One region of the Streptomyces sp. 6N223 genome, then DNA from elsewhere that is predicted to be linked to it. Evidence: predicted binding sites of a transcription regulator. Region 1 holds the regulator's gene; each other region holds the start of a gene.
The links. The regulator HrcA, encoded in region 1, represses chaperone genes, less so after heat shock. The targets are predictions, from matches to a motif close to TTNGCACTCNGNNNNNCNGAGTGCNAA.

Region 1 (5,502 bases):
GGCCCGCCGAGGCGCAGCACGCCGCCGACGCGGGCGCCCATCAGGCCCTCGTAAACGAAAACCGGCGCCGTGGTCACGATCCCCACGCCCGCCTAGCGCCCGTTGAAGGCGTCCTTGAGGCGGGAGAACAGGCCCTGCTGGCCCGGCTGGAACTGGCCGGTGGGCCGCTCCTCGCCCCGCAGCTTCGCCAGGCGGCGCAGCAGCTCCTCCTGCTCCGGGTCCAGCTTCGCCGGCGTCTGCACCTCCACGTGCACCACGAGGTCGCCGCGCCCGTTGCTCCGCAGGTGGGTGACGCCGCGGCCGTGCAGCGGGATGGACTGCCCCGACTGGGTGCCCGGCCTGATGTCGACCTCTTCCATGCCGTCGAGCGTCTCCAGCGGCACCTTGGTGCCGAGGGCGGCGGCCGTCATCGGGATGGTGACGGTGCAGTGCAGGTCGTCGCCCCTGCGCTGGAAGACGGCGTGCGGGGTCTCGCGGATCTCCACGTACAGGTCGCCGGCGGGGCCGCCGCCGGGGCCGACCTCGCCCTCGCCCGCGAGCTGGATGCGGGTGCCGTTGTCGACGCCCGCCGGGATCTTCACCGTCAGGGTGCGGCGGGTGCGGACCCGGCCGTCGCCCGCGCACTCCGGGCACGGGTTGGGCACCACGGTGCCGAAGCCCTGGCACTGCGGGCAGGGCCGGGAGGTCATGACCTGGCCCAGGAAGGAGCGGGTCACCTGGGAGACCTCGCCGCGGCCCCGGCACATGTCGCAGGTCTGCGCGGAGGTGCCGGGCGCGGCGCCCTCCCCGTTGCACGTGCCGCAGACGGTGGCGGTGTCGACCTGGATCTCCTTGGTGGTGCCGAAGGCCGCCTCGTTGAGGTCGATCTCCAGGCGGATCATGGCGTCCTGGCCGCGCCGGGTGCGCGACTTCGGGCCGCGCTGGGTCGCGGTGCCGAAGAAGGCGTCCATGATGTCCGAGAAGTTGCCGAACCCGGCTCCGAACCCGGCGCCCGGGCCCGCGCCGGCGCCCGGACCCAGGGGGTCGCCGCCCAGGTCGTACATCTGCTTCTTCTGCGGGTCCGAGAGCACCTCGTAGGCGGTGTTGATCTCCTTGAACCGCTCCTGGGTCTTCGGATCCGGGTTCACGTCCGGATGCAGCTCGCGCGCCAGCCTGCGGAAGGCCTTCTTGATCTCCTCCTGCGAGGCGTCGCGCGGCACACCGAGGATCGCGTAGTAGTCCGCCGCCACTTAGTTCTCCGCGAGGATCTGTCCGACGTACCGTGCCACTGCGCGCACCGCTCCCATCGTTCCGGGGTAGTCCATGCGGGTCGGTCCGACCACGCCCAGCTTCGCGACCGCTTCGTCACCCGAACCGTAGCCCACCGAGACGATCGATGTTGAGGTGAGGCCCTCGTGTGCGTTCTCGTGACCGATACGCACCGTGACGCCCGAGTCGGTGGCCTCTCCCAGCAGCTTCAGGAGCACCACCTGCTCCTCCAGCGCCTCCAGCACCGGCCGGATCGTCAGCGGGAAGTCCTGGGCGAAGCGGGTCAGATTGGCGGTGCCGCCGATCATCAGCCGCTCCTCGGTCTCCTCGACGAGGGTCTCCAGCAGGGTGGAGAGCACCGTCTGCACCGTGCCGCGCTCCTCCGTGTCGAACGCCTCGGGCAGGTCCTGCACCAGCCGCGGCACGTCCGTGAACCGCTCGCCCGCGATCCTGGCGTTGAGCCGGGCCCGCAGGTCGGCCACGGAGGTCTCGCCGAACGGGGCGGGGCAGTCGATGAGGCGCTGCTCCACCCGGCCGGTGTCGGTGATCAGCACCAGCATCAGGCGGGCGGGAGCCAGCGGCAGCAGCTCGACGTGCCGCACCGTGGAGCGGGTCAGCGAGGGGTACTGCACGACGGCGGCCTGGCGGGTGAGCTGCGCGAGCAGCCGCACCGTGCGCGCCACCACGTCGTCGAGGTCGACGGCGCCGGCCAGGAAGTTCTGGATGGCGCGGCGCTCGGCGGCGGACAGCGGCTTGACGTCGGCCAGCTTGTCGACGAAGAGCCGGTACCCCTTGTCGGTCGGCACGCGGCCGGCGCTGGTGTGGGGCTGGGCGATGTACCCGTCCTCCTCCAGGGCGGCCATGTCGTTGCGCACCGTGGCCGGTGAGACGCGCAGGTTGTGCCGCTCGGTGAGGGCCTTGGAGCCGACGGGCTCCTCGGTGCCCACATAGTCCTGGACGATGGCCCGCAACACCTCAAGTCTGCGTTCGCTGAGCATGTGCGCACCTCCCGTCCCGGCCGTGTGGTTCGCCCGCCGCACTGGCACTCATCCGTGTGGAGTGCCAATCCCTGCTCCAGTGTACGGCCGGGTAGCTCGACGAGGGAAAGCGCGACGGAAACGACGGTACCGCGCGACCGGCGTGAACAGGAGGGCGCGAGGGGCGTTTAACGTCGACCTGTGGTGAGCGAACAGGGCGTTCCCGGCCAGGCCTGGGAAGACGTGGCGGCCGGGGTGTGGCGGCGGAGGCTGCCGGGGTGGGACGAGACGGTCGGGGTGGTGGCGGGCGAGGCGGGGCTGCTGCTGGTGGACGCGGGGCCCTCGCCGCGGGCGGGGGCGGCGCTGCGGCGGGAGCTTGCCGGGATCCCGGGTGCCGGCGGGCTGCCGGTGCGGTGGCTGGTGATCACCCACCCGCACTTCGACCACGTGCTCGGCGCGGCGGCGTTCGCGGGCGCCGAGGTGTACGGGGCGGCGGGCCTGTCCGGGCACCTGGCGCCGGCGGCGCTGGCGGCGGACGCGGTGCGTCACGGAATGGACGAGGCGGAGGCGGCGGAGGCGGCGGAGGCCCTCCGGGCCGCTGTGCCGGACGTCGTCGAGGTGGCGGGGGGCGGAGAGCTGGTGCTCGGCCTCGGCGGCGGCCGGGAGGTGGTGGTGGCGAACGCCGGGCCGGGGCACACGGGCCACGACCTGGCGGTGGTGGTTCCGGGGGAGCCGCGGGTGGTGTTCTGCGGCGACCTGGTCGAGGAGTCCGGCGAGCCGCAGGCGGGGGAGGACGCCCGTCCGGCGCGGTGGCCGGCGGCCCTGGACCGGCTGCTGGCCCTGGGCGGCGAGCGGGCGCGGTACGTGCCGGGCCACGGCGCGGTGGTGGACGCCGCCTTCGTCCGGGCGCAACGGGGGGCGCTGGCCCGCCGGTTCGGAGTGGTTGACTGACGCCATGCGACAGTACGACCCCGATCTGACGCCGCCGTGGAAGCGGCCCAGGCCCGTCCCGGAGGTGGCGGCCGAGCCGGGCATGGTGGTGGAGGAGGTCACCACCGGCTTCTGCGGGGCGGTGATCCGCTGCGAGAAGACGGCGCAGGGCCCGACCGTCACGCTGGAGGACCGCTTCGGCAAGCCGCGGGCGTTCCCCATGGACCCGCGGGGCTTCCTGCTGGAGGGCAGGGTCGTCACGCTGGTCCCGCCGCGCCCGCGACCCGGGGAGGGCTCCGGCGGCGGCCGCGCCCGGACGGCGTCCGGATCGCTCGCCGTGCCGGGGGCCCGCGCCCGCGTGGCACGCGCCGGGCGCATCTACGTCGAGGGGCGCCACGACGCGGAGCTGGTCGAGAAGGTGTGGGGCGACGACCTGCGCGTCGAGGGCGTGGTCGTCGAGTACCTGGAGGGCATCGACGACCTCCCGGCGGTGGTGCGCGCCTTCGGCCCCTCCCCCGGGGCCCGGCTCGGGGTTCTCGTGGACCACCTGGTGCCCGGCTCCAAGGAGTCGCGGATCGCGGCGGAGGCCGGCGGGCCCGACGTGCTGGTGCTCGGGCACCCGTTCATCGACATCTGGGCGGCGGTCAAGCCCGCGGCGGTCGGCATCGCCGCCTGGCCGGAGGTGCCGCGCGGCCAGGACTGGAAGACGGGGGTCTGCCGGGCCTTGGGCTGGCCGGAGAACACGGGCGCGGCCTGGCGGCGCATCCTCGGCAGCGTCCGCGACTACCGCGACCTCGACCCCGGGCTGCTGGGGCCGGTGGAGCACCTGATCGACCACGTCACGGTCGGCGGACCCGGCGGGCCCGGCGGACCCGGCGCCTGAGCCGGGAGGCACGGGCGGATGGGGGACGACGATTGCCGGACGACGAATGCCGGACAATGGGGACCATGCCCAGCGTCCAGCCCGACGGCGAGCCGGTGCCCTCCGACGGCGCCCTCCCGGGGCACGCCCTCGCCGGGGCCGCGGACCGCCCCCTCGCCTTCTACCTGCACGTGCCGTACTGCGCGACGCGCTGCGGCTACTGCGACTTCAACACCTACACGGCGTCCGAGCTGCGCGGCTCGGGCGGGGAGCTGGCCTCCCGCGAGAACTACGCCTCGGTGCTCGCCGAGGAGGTGCGGCTGGCCCGCAAGGTGCTGGGGGACGACCCGCGCCCGGTGGCGACGGTCTTCGTCGGCGGCGGCACGCCCACGCTGCTGCCCCCCGCCGACCTGGCGCGGATGCTGGCGGCGGTCCGGGAGGAGTTCGGCCTCGCGCCCGGCGCGGAGGTCACCACCGAGGCCAACCCGGACTCGGTCACCCAAGCCTCGCTGGCCGCGCTGCGCGAGGCGGGCTTCACGCGCGTCTCGTTCGGCATGCAGAGCGCCCGCCAGCACGTGCTGGACGTGCTGGAGCGCACCCACACCCCCGGCCGCCCCGAGGCGTGCGTGCGGTGGGCGCGCGCGGCGGGCTTCGAGCACGTCAGCCTGGACCTGATCTACGGAACGCCGGGCGAGACGGACGACGACTGGCGGGCCTCGCTGGACGCGGCGCTCGGCGCGGGCCCCGACGGTCCCGATCACGTCTCGGCGTACTCGCTGATCGTGGAGGACGGCACCCGGCTGGCGCGGCGGGTGGGGCGCGGCGAGGTGCCGATGACCGACGACGACGTGCTGGCCGACCGGTACCTGATCGCGGAGGAGACGCTGAGCGCGGCGGGCTTCGCCTGGTACGAGGTCTCCAACTGGGCCGCCTCGCGCGAGGGCCGCTGCCGCCACAACGAGCTGTACTGGACCGGCGCCGACTGGTGGGGCGCGGGCCCGGGCGCGCACAGCCACGTCGGCGGTGTGCGCTGGTGGAACGTGCGGCACCCCGGGGCGTACGCCGCGGCGCTGGCGGCGGGCCGCTCACCGGGGGCGGGCCGGGAGGTGCTGGCTCGTGAGGACCGGCGGGTGGAGCGGATCCTGCTGGAGCTGCGGCTGGCCGAGGGCTGCCCGCTGGCGCTGCTGCGCCCGGAGGGGCTGGCCGCCGCCCGGCGGGCGCTCGCGGACGGCCTGCTGCGGCCTGAGGCGTACGCCGACGGGCGGGCCGCGCTCACCCTGCGCGGCCGCCTCCTGGCGGACGCCGTCACCCGCGAACTGGTCGACTGACCCCGGCCCCGGCCGGTGCGGCGCGGCGTCGGGGCGGCGTCAGCGCGACGGGGCCCGGCCGGCCCGGGGGACGCGCATCGCCAGCAGCGCGATGTCGTCGCGCCCGCCGGGCCGCACCTGCTTGACGATCTGGTCGCAGAAGTCGTCCAGCGGACGC
Region 2 (5,502 bases), on a different contig from region 1:
ACGCGGAGCTGACGCGCGTGCTCGGCTACGCCGCGCTCGTCGTCATCCTCGCCGAGGGCGGCCTCGGCACCCGGTGGCAGGACATGCGCCCGGCGATCCCCGCCGCCGCCGTGCTGGCCACCGTCGGCGTCGGCATCAGCGTCGGCGTCACCGCGGCCGCGGCCCACTTCCTGGCCGGGCTCGACTGGGACTCGGCGCTGGTCATGGGCGCCGTGGTCTCCTCCACCGACGCCGCCGCCGTCTTCTCCGTGCTGCGCCGGGTGCGGCTGCCGCGCCGGCTCTCCGGCGTGCTGGAGGCCGAGTCCGGCTTCAACGACGCCCCCGTCGTCATCCTCGTCGTCGCCTTCTCCGACGTGGACTTCGCGCACGAGCCGGGCGAGTGGTGGCTGCTGGCCGGCGGGATGCTGGTGGAGCTGGCCATCGGTCTGGTCGTCGGTCTGGTCGTCGGCAGGGTCGGCGCCCTCGGGCTCCGGCACGTGGCGCTGCCCGCGTCCGGCCTGTACCCCATCGCGGTGGTGGCCCTCACCGTGCTGGCCTACGCCGCGGGCGCGCTCGCCCACGGCTCCGGCTTCCTCGCGGTCTACGTCGCGGCGGTCCTCCTCGGCAACGCCCGCCTGCCGCACCGGCCCGCGACGCGGGGCTTCGCGGACGCGGTGGCGTGGCTGGCGCAGATCGGGCTGTTCGTGCTGCTGGGGCTGCTGGCCGACCCCTCCGGGCTGTGGCGGGACTTCTGGCCGGCGGTGGTGATCGGCGCGGCGCTGTCCCTGGTGGCCAGGCCGCTGTCGGTGGTGGTGTGCCTGCTGCCGTTCCGCCGGCCCTGGCGGGAGCAGCTGCTGCTGTCGTGGGCCGGGCTGCGGGGAGCGGTGCCGATCGTGCTGGCCACCATCCCGGTGGTCGCCGACGTGCCGGACAGCGACCGGATCTTCAACATCGTCTTCGTGCTGGTCGGCGTCTACACCCTGGTCCAGGGCCCCACCCTGCCGTGGCTGGCCCGGCGGCTGCGGCTGCCGGGCGAGACGGAGAAGGCGGTGGACGTCGACATCGAGTCCGCGCCGCTGGAGCGGCTGCGCGGACACCTGCTGTCGGTCACCATCCCGGAGGGCTCGCGGATGCACGGCGTGGAGGTCGCCGAGCTGCGGCTGCCGCCGGGGGCCGCCGTCACGCTGGTCGTGCGGGACGGCACCAGCTTCGTGCCCCAGCCGGTGACGGTGCTGCGGCGCGGGGACGAGCTGCTGGTGGTGGCCACCGACCCGGTGCGGGACGCGGTCGAGCGGCGGCTGCTGGCGGTCAGCCGGGGCGGCAAGCTCGCCGGCTGGCTCGGCGACGCGGGCGGAAGCACCGGGGTGCGGGACTGACACCGGGCTGACGGCGGGGTGACCGCGGCGTGCCCCCGGAGGCCGCCGTGAGTAGACGCGGGGGCGGGGAATGTTGCACGATGGAGCGTCGTTAGCACTCACTCAGGAAGAGTGCCAGTGCCGGGAGGAACTCGTGCCGACGTACCAGTACCAGTGCACCGCATGCCAGGAGGGCCTCGAAGTGGTGCAGAAGTTCACCGATGACGCCCTCACCGAGTGCCCCAGCTGTCAGGGGCGGCTCAAGAAGGTGTTCTCGGCGGTCGGCATCGTCTTCAAGGGCTCCGGCTTCTACCGCAACGACAGCCGCAACGCCTCCTCCGGCAGCTCCTCCTCGTCGAGCTCGGAGAAGTCCACCGCGAAGAAGTCCGAGAACGGCTCCTCGTCGTCTTCGTCCTCCTCGTCATCATCCGGGTCTTCGTCCTCGTCCTCCTCGTCTTCGTCGTCCTCCTCGTCCTCGTCCGCGAGCACCGCCTCCGCCGCATGAGCGCCGACGAGACGGCCGCCGACATAGGCGTCATCGGGGGGTCCGGCTTCTACTCGTTTCTCGGCGAGGTGACCGAGGTCACCGTGGACACCCCCTACGGCCCGCCCAGTGACTCGCTCTTCCTCGGCGAGATAGCCGGCCGGCGCGTCGCCTTCCTGCCCCGCCACGGCCGGAACCACCACCTGCCGCCCCACGGCATCAACTACCGGGCCAACCTGTGGGCGCTGCGCTCGCTCGGCGTCCGCCAGGTGCTCGGCCCGTGCGCGGTCGGCGGGCTGCGGCCCGAGTACGGCCCGGGCACGCTGCTCATCCCCGACCAGCTCGTGGACCGGACCAAGAGCCGCGTCCAGAGCTTCTACGACGGCCAGCCGCGCCAGGACGGCCTGCGGCCCAACGTGGTGCACGTCGCCTTCGCCGACCCCTACTGCCCGGCCGGGCGCGAGGCGGCGCTCGCTACCGCCCGGGGCAGCGGCTGGCAGGCGGTCGACGGCGGCACGATGTGCGTGATCGAAGGGCCGCGCTTCTCCACCCGCGCCGAGTCCCGCTGGCACGCCGCCCAGGGCTGGTCCGTCGTCGGCATGACCGGCCACCCCGAGGCGATCCTCGCCCGCGAGCTGGAGCTGTGCTACACCTCCCTCTCCCTCGTCACCGACCTGGACGCCGGCGCCGAGATCGGCGACGGCGTCTCCCACACCGAGGTCCTCCAGGTCTTCGCGCAGAACGTCGACCGGCTGCGCACCGTCCTGTTCGACGTCGTCGCCCGCCTCCCCAAGGACCGCGAGTGCCTGTGCACCAGCGCCCTCGGCGGCCAGGACCCGGGCATCGAGCTGCCCTGAACCCGGCCCGGCCCAGCCGTGGCCCGGCCGGCTAGCCGGCGAGCGCGAGCTGGCCGCTCTCCAGACGCAGCAGCTGCCGCTTGCGCTCGGGACCGCCCAGGCCGTACCCGGCCAGGTCGCCTGAGGACGCCAGGACCCGGTGGCACGGCAGGACGAGCGGCACCGGATTCACGGCGTTCGCCGCGCCGACCGCGCGGGCGCCCCGGGGCAGGCCGAGCTCCCGCGCCAGGTCGCCGTAGGTGGCCGTCGAGCCGTACGGGATCTCCGTCAGGCGGCGCCACACCCGCCGTTGGAAGGGCGTGCCGCCGACGGCGACGGCGAGGTCGAAGTCGGTGAGGCCACCGTCGAAGTACGCCGCCAGCTGCGCCGTGGCGTCGGCCAGCGGGGCCGGGTCGGCCCGCCACGAGGGGTCTATGCGGGCCTCGGCCGCCAGGTCCACGCGATGCAGCCCCCGGTCGTCGCCCACCAGGAGCAGCTCTCCCAGCGGCGAGTCCATGACGGCGTAACACGGCTCTGCGGTGCGGCCCGGATCCGGGCTCGCTGCGATGAAGCGGATCATGCTGCCACTGTCCGTGATCGAACGGCGGCGGCGCCAGCGGAGATCGGACATCGACCTCGAACGGATGACGGAGTTTTCCACAGGCGCCGAGTTGTCCACAGGCCCCGGCGGGACGTGCCGCGAGCGGGCACGGTGGGTGCATGAACTCCGCACCACGCCCGGCACCGGGCCCCGTTTCGTCACCCGCCCGATCCCGCGTTCCCGACTTCGCGCCGGTCGGCCCGCGCGGCGGGCGTCACCGGCTGCGGCGCGTCCTGCGGCGCCGGCGGCGCGGGCGGCGCGTGCTGGCCGGAGCGCTGGCGGTCACGGCCGTCGCGCTGGCCGCCGCCGCGCCCTGGGGCGGCGGCGAGGGCCCCGACGGCGCCCCCGCCGGAGCCGGCGACGCCCGCCCCGGGACGGCGGACGGGCCGGGGGAGCCCGGCGGCGAGGGTCTCGTCGCCACCGCCGTCCGCATCGCCGACCCGGCCGCGGTGAGCCTGCTCAAGCCGGGCGACGAGGTGGACGTGCTGGCGGCCCCGCCGCGCTCGGGCGGCGACGGGCCCGAGCGCGCCCGCGTGATCGCCCACCGGGCCCGGGTGGCCGAGGTGCCCAGGCCGCCGATGGAGCCCGAGGAGGGCGGCATAAGCCCGCCCGGCGCCCTGCTCGTGCTGACGGTCCCGCCCGGCACGGCCGCCGACCTCGCCGGGGCGGCGTCCGCCGGCGGACTGGCGGTGGCCCGATGGTGATCCGAACGCCTGCCCGTGGCCACACCTTCACGTGGTCATCGGATTGGACAGCCCTCGCCCGCCTGGGGCAGCGTGAGCCGCGTCCGGCGTGGAGGAGAGAGCGGAGGGAGCGCGGTGAGCGAGCGAGGCAAGAGCCTGGTGACGGGAGCCAAGGGGGTGCTGTCGGGGTTCCAGGAGTTCCTGATGCGGGGGAACGTGGTGGAGCTCGCCGTGGCCGTCGTGGTCGGCACCGCGTTCACCAACATCGTGAACGCGGTGGTGAAGGGCGTCATCAACCCGCTCATCGGCGCCCTCGGCACCCAGGACCTGGACGCCTACGAGTCCTGCCTGCGCGGCCCCTGCGAGGTGAACGAGGCGGGAGAGGTGGTCTCCGGCATCCCGATCCGCTGGGGCACGGTGATCAGCGCCTCGCTCACCTTCCTGATCACCGCCGCGGTGGTCTACTTCCTGATGATCCTGCCGATCAACCGGTACCAGGAGCGCCGCAAGGCCAGGGCCGAGGCACAGGCCGAGGCCCAGGCCGAGGCGCCCGCCGAGCCGACCCAGCTGGAGGTCCTCATCGAGATCCGCGACGCGCTGCGCGCCCAGCGGCCGACGGCCGAAGCCGGCGACGCCACCGCCGCGATCGTGGCCCAGCGCACCGGCTCCGACGAGTCGGCGGCGGAGAACAGGCCCTAGCGGCACGTCGTGGCCCGCCCGGCGGGGCGTCAGAGGTGGTGCGGAGGCCGTTCGTTGAGGAAGCGGGCGAGGTCCGCCACGCCACCGCCGCCGAGGGCCGGGTCCTCGGGAAGCCGCTCGCCCCAGCCCTCGTCGGCGTCGTCCGGCGCGCGCTGGTCCAGCGGGTCGCCGAAGTCCAGGGCGGCCAGACGCTCCCGCCTCTGCCGCTGCGGACGCCGGCCCTCCGGGGAGTTCGGGGTGCTGGTCATGAGCCCAGCGTACGGCCCCCCCGGCGGGGTCGGGGTCCGGGCGGCGAGCGCCTCGTGCCACCACAGGTCCCGGCCGGGCTCCCAGGGGACGGGCCGGGCGAGCTGCGACACCACCAGCACGGTGTGGACGCCCGGGCATCCCCACAGGGCCCGGTCGAGCACGGCCTTCACGTCCTGGACGGCGTCGTCCTGCCGGCAGCTGTCCGCGCTGACGACCACACGCGCGCCGGAGGAGCGGATCCGGTTCCGCACGAAGCCCAGGTGGTTTCCGACGGGGAGGGTGATGCGCATCGCGCCGAGCCTGATGCAGGCGAGGGTGACGATCACCGACTCCAGGCACATGGGCAGCAGCACGGCGACAGGGTCGCCCTCGCGCACGCCGAGCCGGGCCAGGGCCTCCGCCGCCTGTTCCCCCTGCCGCAGCATCTGGGCATGGCCGAGCACGTCGGCGGGCCGGACCCGCGCTCCTCTTCCGGAGCCCTCGTCATCCCGGCCCCGCTGGTCATGGTCGTCTGGCGGCATGCGGGGCAGCCTCGCCCCTCCCGATTGACGTCCGATAAACGTCCGCTGGACGTCCCCGCCCGGGTCGCGTCGCGGCTGGTGAGACGGGTGGGGGT
Region 3 (5,502 bases), on a different contig from region 1:
GCTCACCAACGACTACCAGGACCACGACCCGGCCAGTCCCACGGACCCGCAGGACCTGGCCGCGTTCACGGAAACGACCAGGATGTACGTCGACGCCTTCGGGCCGTCGTTCGCCATCGAGAACCAGCTCGCCGAGGGCGACAGGGTGACGACCGCGTGGACGGTGACCGGCACCCACCGGGGCGAGTTCCAGGGCGTGGAGCCCACCGGCCGCCGCATCACGGTCACCGGGCACACCACCCACCGGTACCGCGAGGGCAGGATCTGCGAGGGCCACTGGAACTGGGACTACTACGGCCTGCTCGAACAGCTCGGCATCATCGCCGTCTGACGAGCGGTGTGGGCCGTCCACGGGACGGCCCACAGGACAGGGCCCCGCCCCGCCGCGTGCGGGCGGCGAAGCGGGGCCCGTTGCCTGCGCCGGGGCAGCGCGGCGGAGCGCTCAGTGCGCGTGACCGTGGCTGTGGCCGTGACCGGCGGCCTCCGGCTCCTCCTCCTTCTTCTCCACCACCAGCGTCTCGGTGGTGAGCAGCAGGGAGGCGATGGACGCGGCGTTCTCCAGCGCGGAGCGGGTGACCTTCACCGGGTCGATCACGCCGTCCTTCACCAGGTCGCCGTAGGCGCCGGTGGCGGCGTTGAAGCCCTGGCCGGCGTCGAGCTCCGCGACCTTGGAGGTGATGACGTACCCCTCCAGCCCGGCGTTCTCCGCGATCCAGCGCAGCGGCTCGACGGCCGCGCGGCGCACGATCGCCACGCCCGTGGCCTCGTCGCCCGTCCGGCCCAGGCTCTCGGCCAGCACCTTGGAGGCGTGCACCAGCGAGGCGCCGCCACCGGGCACGATGCCCTCCTCCACCGCCGCGCGGGTGGCGGAGATGGCGTCCTCCAGGCGGTGCTTCTTCTCCTTCAGCTCCACCTCGGTGGCGGCGCCGACGCGGATCACGCACACGCCGCCGGCGAGCTTCGCCAGCCGCTCCTGCAGCTTCTCGCGGTCCCAGTCGGAGTCGGTGGTCTCGATCTCGGCCCGGATCTGCGCCACCCGGGCCTCGATGTCCTCGGACTTGCCCCCGCCGTCGACGATGGTGGTGTCGTCCTTGGTGATGGTGACGCGGCGGGCGGAGCCCAGCACGTCCAGGCCGACCTGGTCGAGCTTGAGGCCGACCTCCTCGGAGATCACGGTGCCGCCGGTGAGGGTCGCCATGTCGCCGAGCATCGCCTTGCGGCGGTCGCCGAAGCCGGGGGCCTTGACGGCGGCCGAGTTGAAGGTGCCGCGGATCTTGTTGACGACCAGGGTGGACAGGGCCTCGCCCTCCACGTCCTCGGCGATCAGCAGCAGCGGCCGCGAGCCGCCGGCCTGCATGATCTTCTCCAGCAGCGGGAGGAGGTCCTGGATGGCGGAGATCTTGCCCTGGTGGATGAGGATGTACGGGTCGTCGAGGACGGCCTCCATGCGCTCCTGGTCGGTGACCATGTAGGGCGACAGGTAGCCCTTGTCGAACGCCATGCCCTCGGTGAAGTCGAGCTCCAGGCCGAAGGTCTGGGCCTCCTCGACGGTGATGACGCCGTCCTTGCCGACCTTGTCCATGGCCTCGGCGATCAGCTCGCCCACCTGCTTGTCCTGGGCGGACAGCGCGGCGACGGCGGCGATGTCCTCCTTGGAGTCGATGGGGCGGGCGGTGCCGCGCAGTTCCTCGGCCATGGCGGCCACGGCGGCGTCGATGCCGCGCTTGAGCCCGGCCGGGCTGGCGCCCGCGGCGACGTTGCGCAGGCCCTCGCGGACCATCGCCTGGGCCAGCACGGTGGCGGTGGTGGTGCCGTCGCCCGCGATGTCGTTGGTCTTGGTCGCCACCTCCTTCACGAGCTGGGCGCCGAGGTTCTCGTACGGGTCCTCGGTCTCGATCTCGCGCGCGATCGTGACGCCGTCGTTGGTGATCGTCGGGGCACCGAACTTCTTGTCGATGACGACGTTGCGGCCCTTGGGACCGATGGTCACCTTGACCGTGTCGGCGAGCTTGTTGACGCCACGTTCGAGGGCGCGCCGTGCGTCCTCGTCGAATTTAAGGATCTTGGCCATGGGTTTGCGTGTCCCTCTGGTCCCTCTGGTCTCGTGAACAAACAGGCCGCGCCCCGGCCCCGGCCGTCCGTATGGATCTCGGACGCGGGTCCCGGGGCGCGGCGCACTTCTCGGGGGTGATTACTTCTCGATGATCGCGAGAACGTCGCGAGCAGAGAGAACGAGGTACTCCTCGTTGTTGTACTTCACCTCGGTACCGCCGTACTTGCTGTACAGCACGATGTCGCCGACCTTGACGTCGAGCGGCAGACGGTTGCCGTCCTCGAAGCGACCCGGGCCCACGGCCAGGACGGTGCCCTCCTGGGGCTTCTCCTTGGCGGTGTCCGGAATGACCAGGCCGGAGGCCGTGGTCTGCTCGGCGTCAAGCGGCTGGACCACAATGCGGTCCTCAAGAGGCTTGATGGCAACCTTGGAACTAACGGTCGTCACGATCCGACCTCCCCCTTCGGAGATCTCGCGGGGTCTGATGTGTCTGGATGGATGGCGACCTGGTGGACCCGTCGTCGCGGGTGCCGGATCCGCCCGTCGCGCGTTGGCTGGCACTCGTCCAGGGAGAGTGCCAGGTGCCAGCGTCGAGAGTATGCCGCCGTTAGCACTCAGTCAACTAGAGTGCCAACCGCCGCGCGCCGTCCCGCCGCTGAGGGCTCCGCTGCGCGGCGCTGGGCCGGCCGGCCCAGCCCCTCCGTGAGGCAAGGCCCTCAGCCGATGTAGTCCTCCAGGCGCGCGACGGCGAAGCCCTGCGCGGTGACCGTGTCGAGCACGCGGCGCAGCATGTCCGTCATGTCGCCGCCGCCGCGCCACTCGTCCGGCCCCCGGAAGTGCGTGAGGATGATGTCGCCCGGGTGCAGGCTGCCGTCCGGGCTGGACCACTCGATCCTGTCGGGGAACGCCTCCTCCGCCCACAGCGGCACCGCCCGCACCCCGCAGTTGGCCGCCGCGCGCAGCGTGTCGCGGTCGTATGCCCCGTACGGCGGCCGGAAGAGGGTGGGCCGCTCGCCGATCTCGCGCTCCAGGATCCTCTGCTGGCGGCAGATCTCCTCGCGCTGCTCGCCGTAGCTCAGGCGGGGCATCTCGTGGTGGTTCACGGTGTGGTTGTGCATCCGCGTGCCCTCGCGCCGGGCGCGGCGGAAGTAGTCGTAGCCGTCGCGGGCGACGTAGTCGGTGAGGAAGCCGGAGGCGGGGATCTCCAGCTCGCGCAGCATCCGCAGCAGCCGGGGGTCCTTTTCGGCGCCGTCGTCGATGGTGAGGAAGACGACCTTGTCGTCGGTGGGAACGCGGGTGATGACGGGCGGCAGCCCTGACCCGGAGATCTGCCCGGGTTCGGAGGTCAGCCGAGGCCGGTCGCCCGGCTCCGGGGGCGGGGGCGGCAGCAGCGGCACGCGGCGCAGCCCCCACTCCCGGGCGGCGACGACCCGGCGTTCCTCGGCCCGCGCGAGCCGGTCGGCGTACCCCGCCAGCGCACTGGCGGCGGTGCGCGCCGCGGCCCCCGCCCGCCCGGCGGGCGCACCGCCGGCGGCCTCGGGCGGCGGCAGCGCGGCGAGCGGCTCGCGCGCGGCGAGCGCCCCCACGGCGTACGGCACCGGCGGCAACGCCGGCCCCTCCGGCCGGTACGCCGCAGCGGGACGACGCTCGCCCGCAGGGCGGTCGGGTACCTGCGGGCCGTGGGCCGCCCGGGGCTCGGCACTGCGCCGGCTCTCCCGGTCGTCGCCGGAGGCGGGCCGCGGCGCCGGACGGTCCGGCGTCAGCGGTTCAGGGGCCGCCAGCGGCACCCACCGCTCGCCCTCGCCGAACTCCTCACCCGCGCCCGGCTCCTCCCGGCGCGGCTCGTCGCGGCCGTCCCCTCCCCCGCCGGAGGCGGGCCGCAGACCCGGCAGTTCGAGCGCGTACACCGGCGGCCACCAGCCCGACCCCTCCCGGCCGTGAGCCGTCCGCGGCTCGGCGTCGCGGCCGCCGCCGCCCGAGGCGGGCCGGAGCGCGGACCGCTCCGGACGGCCGGGCGCCTGCGCACCGTACGCCGCCCGCGGCGCCGGCCGCGCGCCCTCGTCGAGTGGCTGCTGCCCGCCCTCTCCCGCACCCGGCTCCGCCCGATGCGGGTTCTCCCGCCCCTTGCCCTCGGTCGCCGCCACCTGTGGCTGAACGCCCTGGAGCCCGGCGGCGGCGCACGCCACGGCGAGTATCGTCGCCCACCGCATTTGTACTACTTGTCCGATAATCTTCATGGCTTGGGATGGTGCCACCCCGCCCCCCGCTCCCCCGCACGCCGTTCCGGGGCGGTCGGGAAGAATGACCCGGGTGGCCGCATCCCCCACATCCCCCACCGCAGCAACCGAAGCGTTCAGGGCGCTGCTCACCGACCCCGGCCGGCGCCTGCTCGCCGAGCTGCGCGACCTCGACCCCGCCGGGGAGCTGAGCGCCGCCACCCGGCTGCGCCGCCACCACCCCGCCGAGCTGGTCAGCGCCGCCATCGGCCAGGCCCGGCTGCGGCAGCGCGCGGCGGCGAAGTTCGGGCCGGACGCCCAGCGGATGTACTTCACCGGCGACGGCGTCGAGCAGGCCACCCGCGCCCCCGTCGCCGCCTGGCGCGCGGAACGCCTCGCCGCCCTCGGCGTACGCCGCGTCGCCGACCTGTGCTGCGGCGTCGGCGGCGACGCCATCGCCCTGGCCCGCGCCGGGCTGCGCGTCCTCGCCGTCGACCGCGACCCGCTGACCTGCGCCGTCGCCGAGGCCAACGCCGCCGCGCTCGGCCTCGCCGACCGCATCACCGTCCGCCGCGCCGACGCCGCCGACGCCGACCTCACCGGCTGCGACGCGGCGTTCATCGACCCCTCCCGACGCGGCGGAGGCAGCGGTCGTGGCCGCGGCCGCGGCCGCACCTTCGACCCCGAGGCGTACTCCCCGCCCCTGTCCGAGGCCGTCGCGCTCGCCGCCCGCGTGCCGTACGCCGCGCTGAAGGTCGCGCCCGGCCTGCCGCACGAGGCGATCCCGCCCGAGGCGAGCGAGACGGAGTGGGTCTCCCACCAGGGCGAAGTGAAGGAGGCCGTCCTGTGGTTCGGCCTCCCGGCTGCCGAAGCCCCGCGCCGCGCGACGCTCCTGCCCGGCCCGCACACCCTCACCGGCACCGGCCCGCAGGCGCCCGCCGGCCCGCCCGGCCGCTACCTCCACGAGCCCGACGGCGCCGTCATCCGCGCCCACCTCGTCGCGGAGCTGGCCGAGACCCTCGGCGGCGACGCCCGCCTCCTCGACCCGACGATCGCCTACCTCACCACCGACGCCCTCCCGCCCCCGAGCCCCTTCGCCGCCTCCTACGAGATCACCGACGTGCTGCCGTTCAACGTGAAACGCCTCCGCGCGCTGCTGCGCGAGCGCGACGTCGGCGCCGTCACGATCAAGAAGCGCGGCTCGGCCCTCACCCCCGAGGAGCTGCGCTCGCG

Region 2: ACTWQH_RS06950 (FmdB family zinc ribbon protein) is a predicted target of HrcA. The motif match lies at 1,447-1,473, and genes of this name have one in related genera.
Region 3: groES (co-chaperone GroES) is a predicted target of HrcA. The motif match lies at 2,661-2,687, and genes of this name have one in related genera.

Annotation. Positions count from the first base shown of each region.
Region 1 is NZ_JBQQCA010000057.1:21,201-26,702, reverse strand. It holds gene ACTWQH_RS26990 (16S rRNA (uracil(1498)-N(3))-methyltransferase) at 1-41, opposite strand, end outside; gene dnaJ (molecular chaperone DnaJ) at 93-1,229, opposite strand; gene hrcA (heat-inducible transcriptional repressor HrcA) at 1,230-2,246, opposite strand; gene ACTWQH_RS26975 (MBL fold metallo-hydrolase) at 2,427-3,176, shown strand; gene ACTWQH_RS26970 (DUF3097 domain-containing protein) at 3,181-4,038, shown strand; gene hemW (radical SAM family heme chaperone HemW) at 4,104-5,345, shown strand; gene ACTWQH_RS26960 (SpoIIE family protein phosphatase) at 5,385-5,502, opposite strand, start outside.
Region 2 is NZ_JBQQCA010000006.1:158,381-163,882, forward strand. It holds gene ACTWQH_RS06945 (potassium/proton antiporter) at 1-1,355, shown strand, start outside; gene ACTWQH_RS06950 (FmdB family zinc ribbon protein) at 1,489-1,839, shown strand; gene ACTWQH_RS06955 (S-methyl-5'-thioadenosine phosphorylase) at 1,836-2,675, shown strand; gene ACTWQH_RS06960 (methylated-DNA--[protein]-cysteine S-methyltransferase) at 2,707-3,234, opposite strand; gene ACTWQH_RS06965 (RcpC/CpaB family pilus assembly protein) at 3,375-3,959, shown strand; gene ACTWQH_RS06970 (MscL family protein) at 4,143-4,637, shown strand; gene ACTWQH_RS06975 (AMP-binding protein) at 4,667-5,407, opposite strand.
Region 3 is NZ_JBQQCA010000067.1:2,537-8,038, reverse strand. It holds gene ACTWQH_RS28920 (ester cyclase) at 1-331, shown strand, start outside; gene groL (chaperonin GroEL) at 443-2,071, opposite strand; gene groES (co-chaperone GroES) at 2,192-2,500, opposite strand; gene ACTWQH_RS28905 (polysaccharide deacetylase family protein) at 2,770-4,263, opposite strand; gene ACTWQH_RS28900 (class I SAM-dependent methyltransferase) at 4,355-5,502, shown strand, end outside.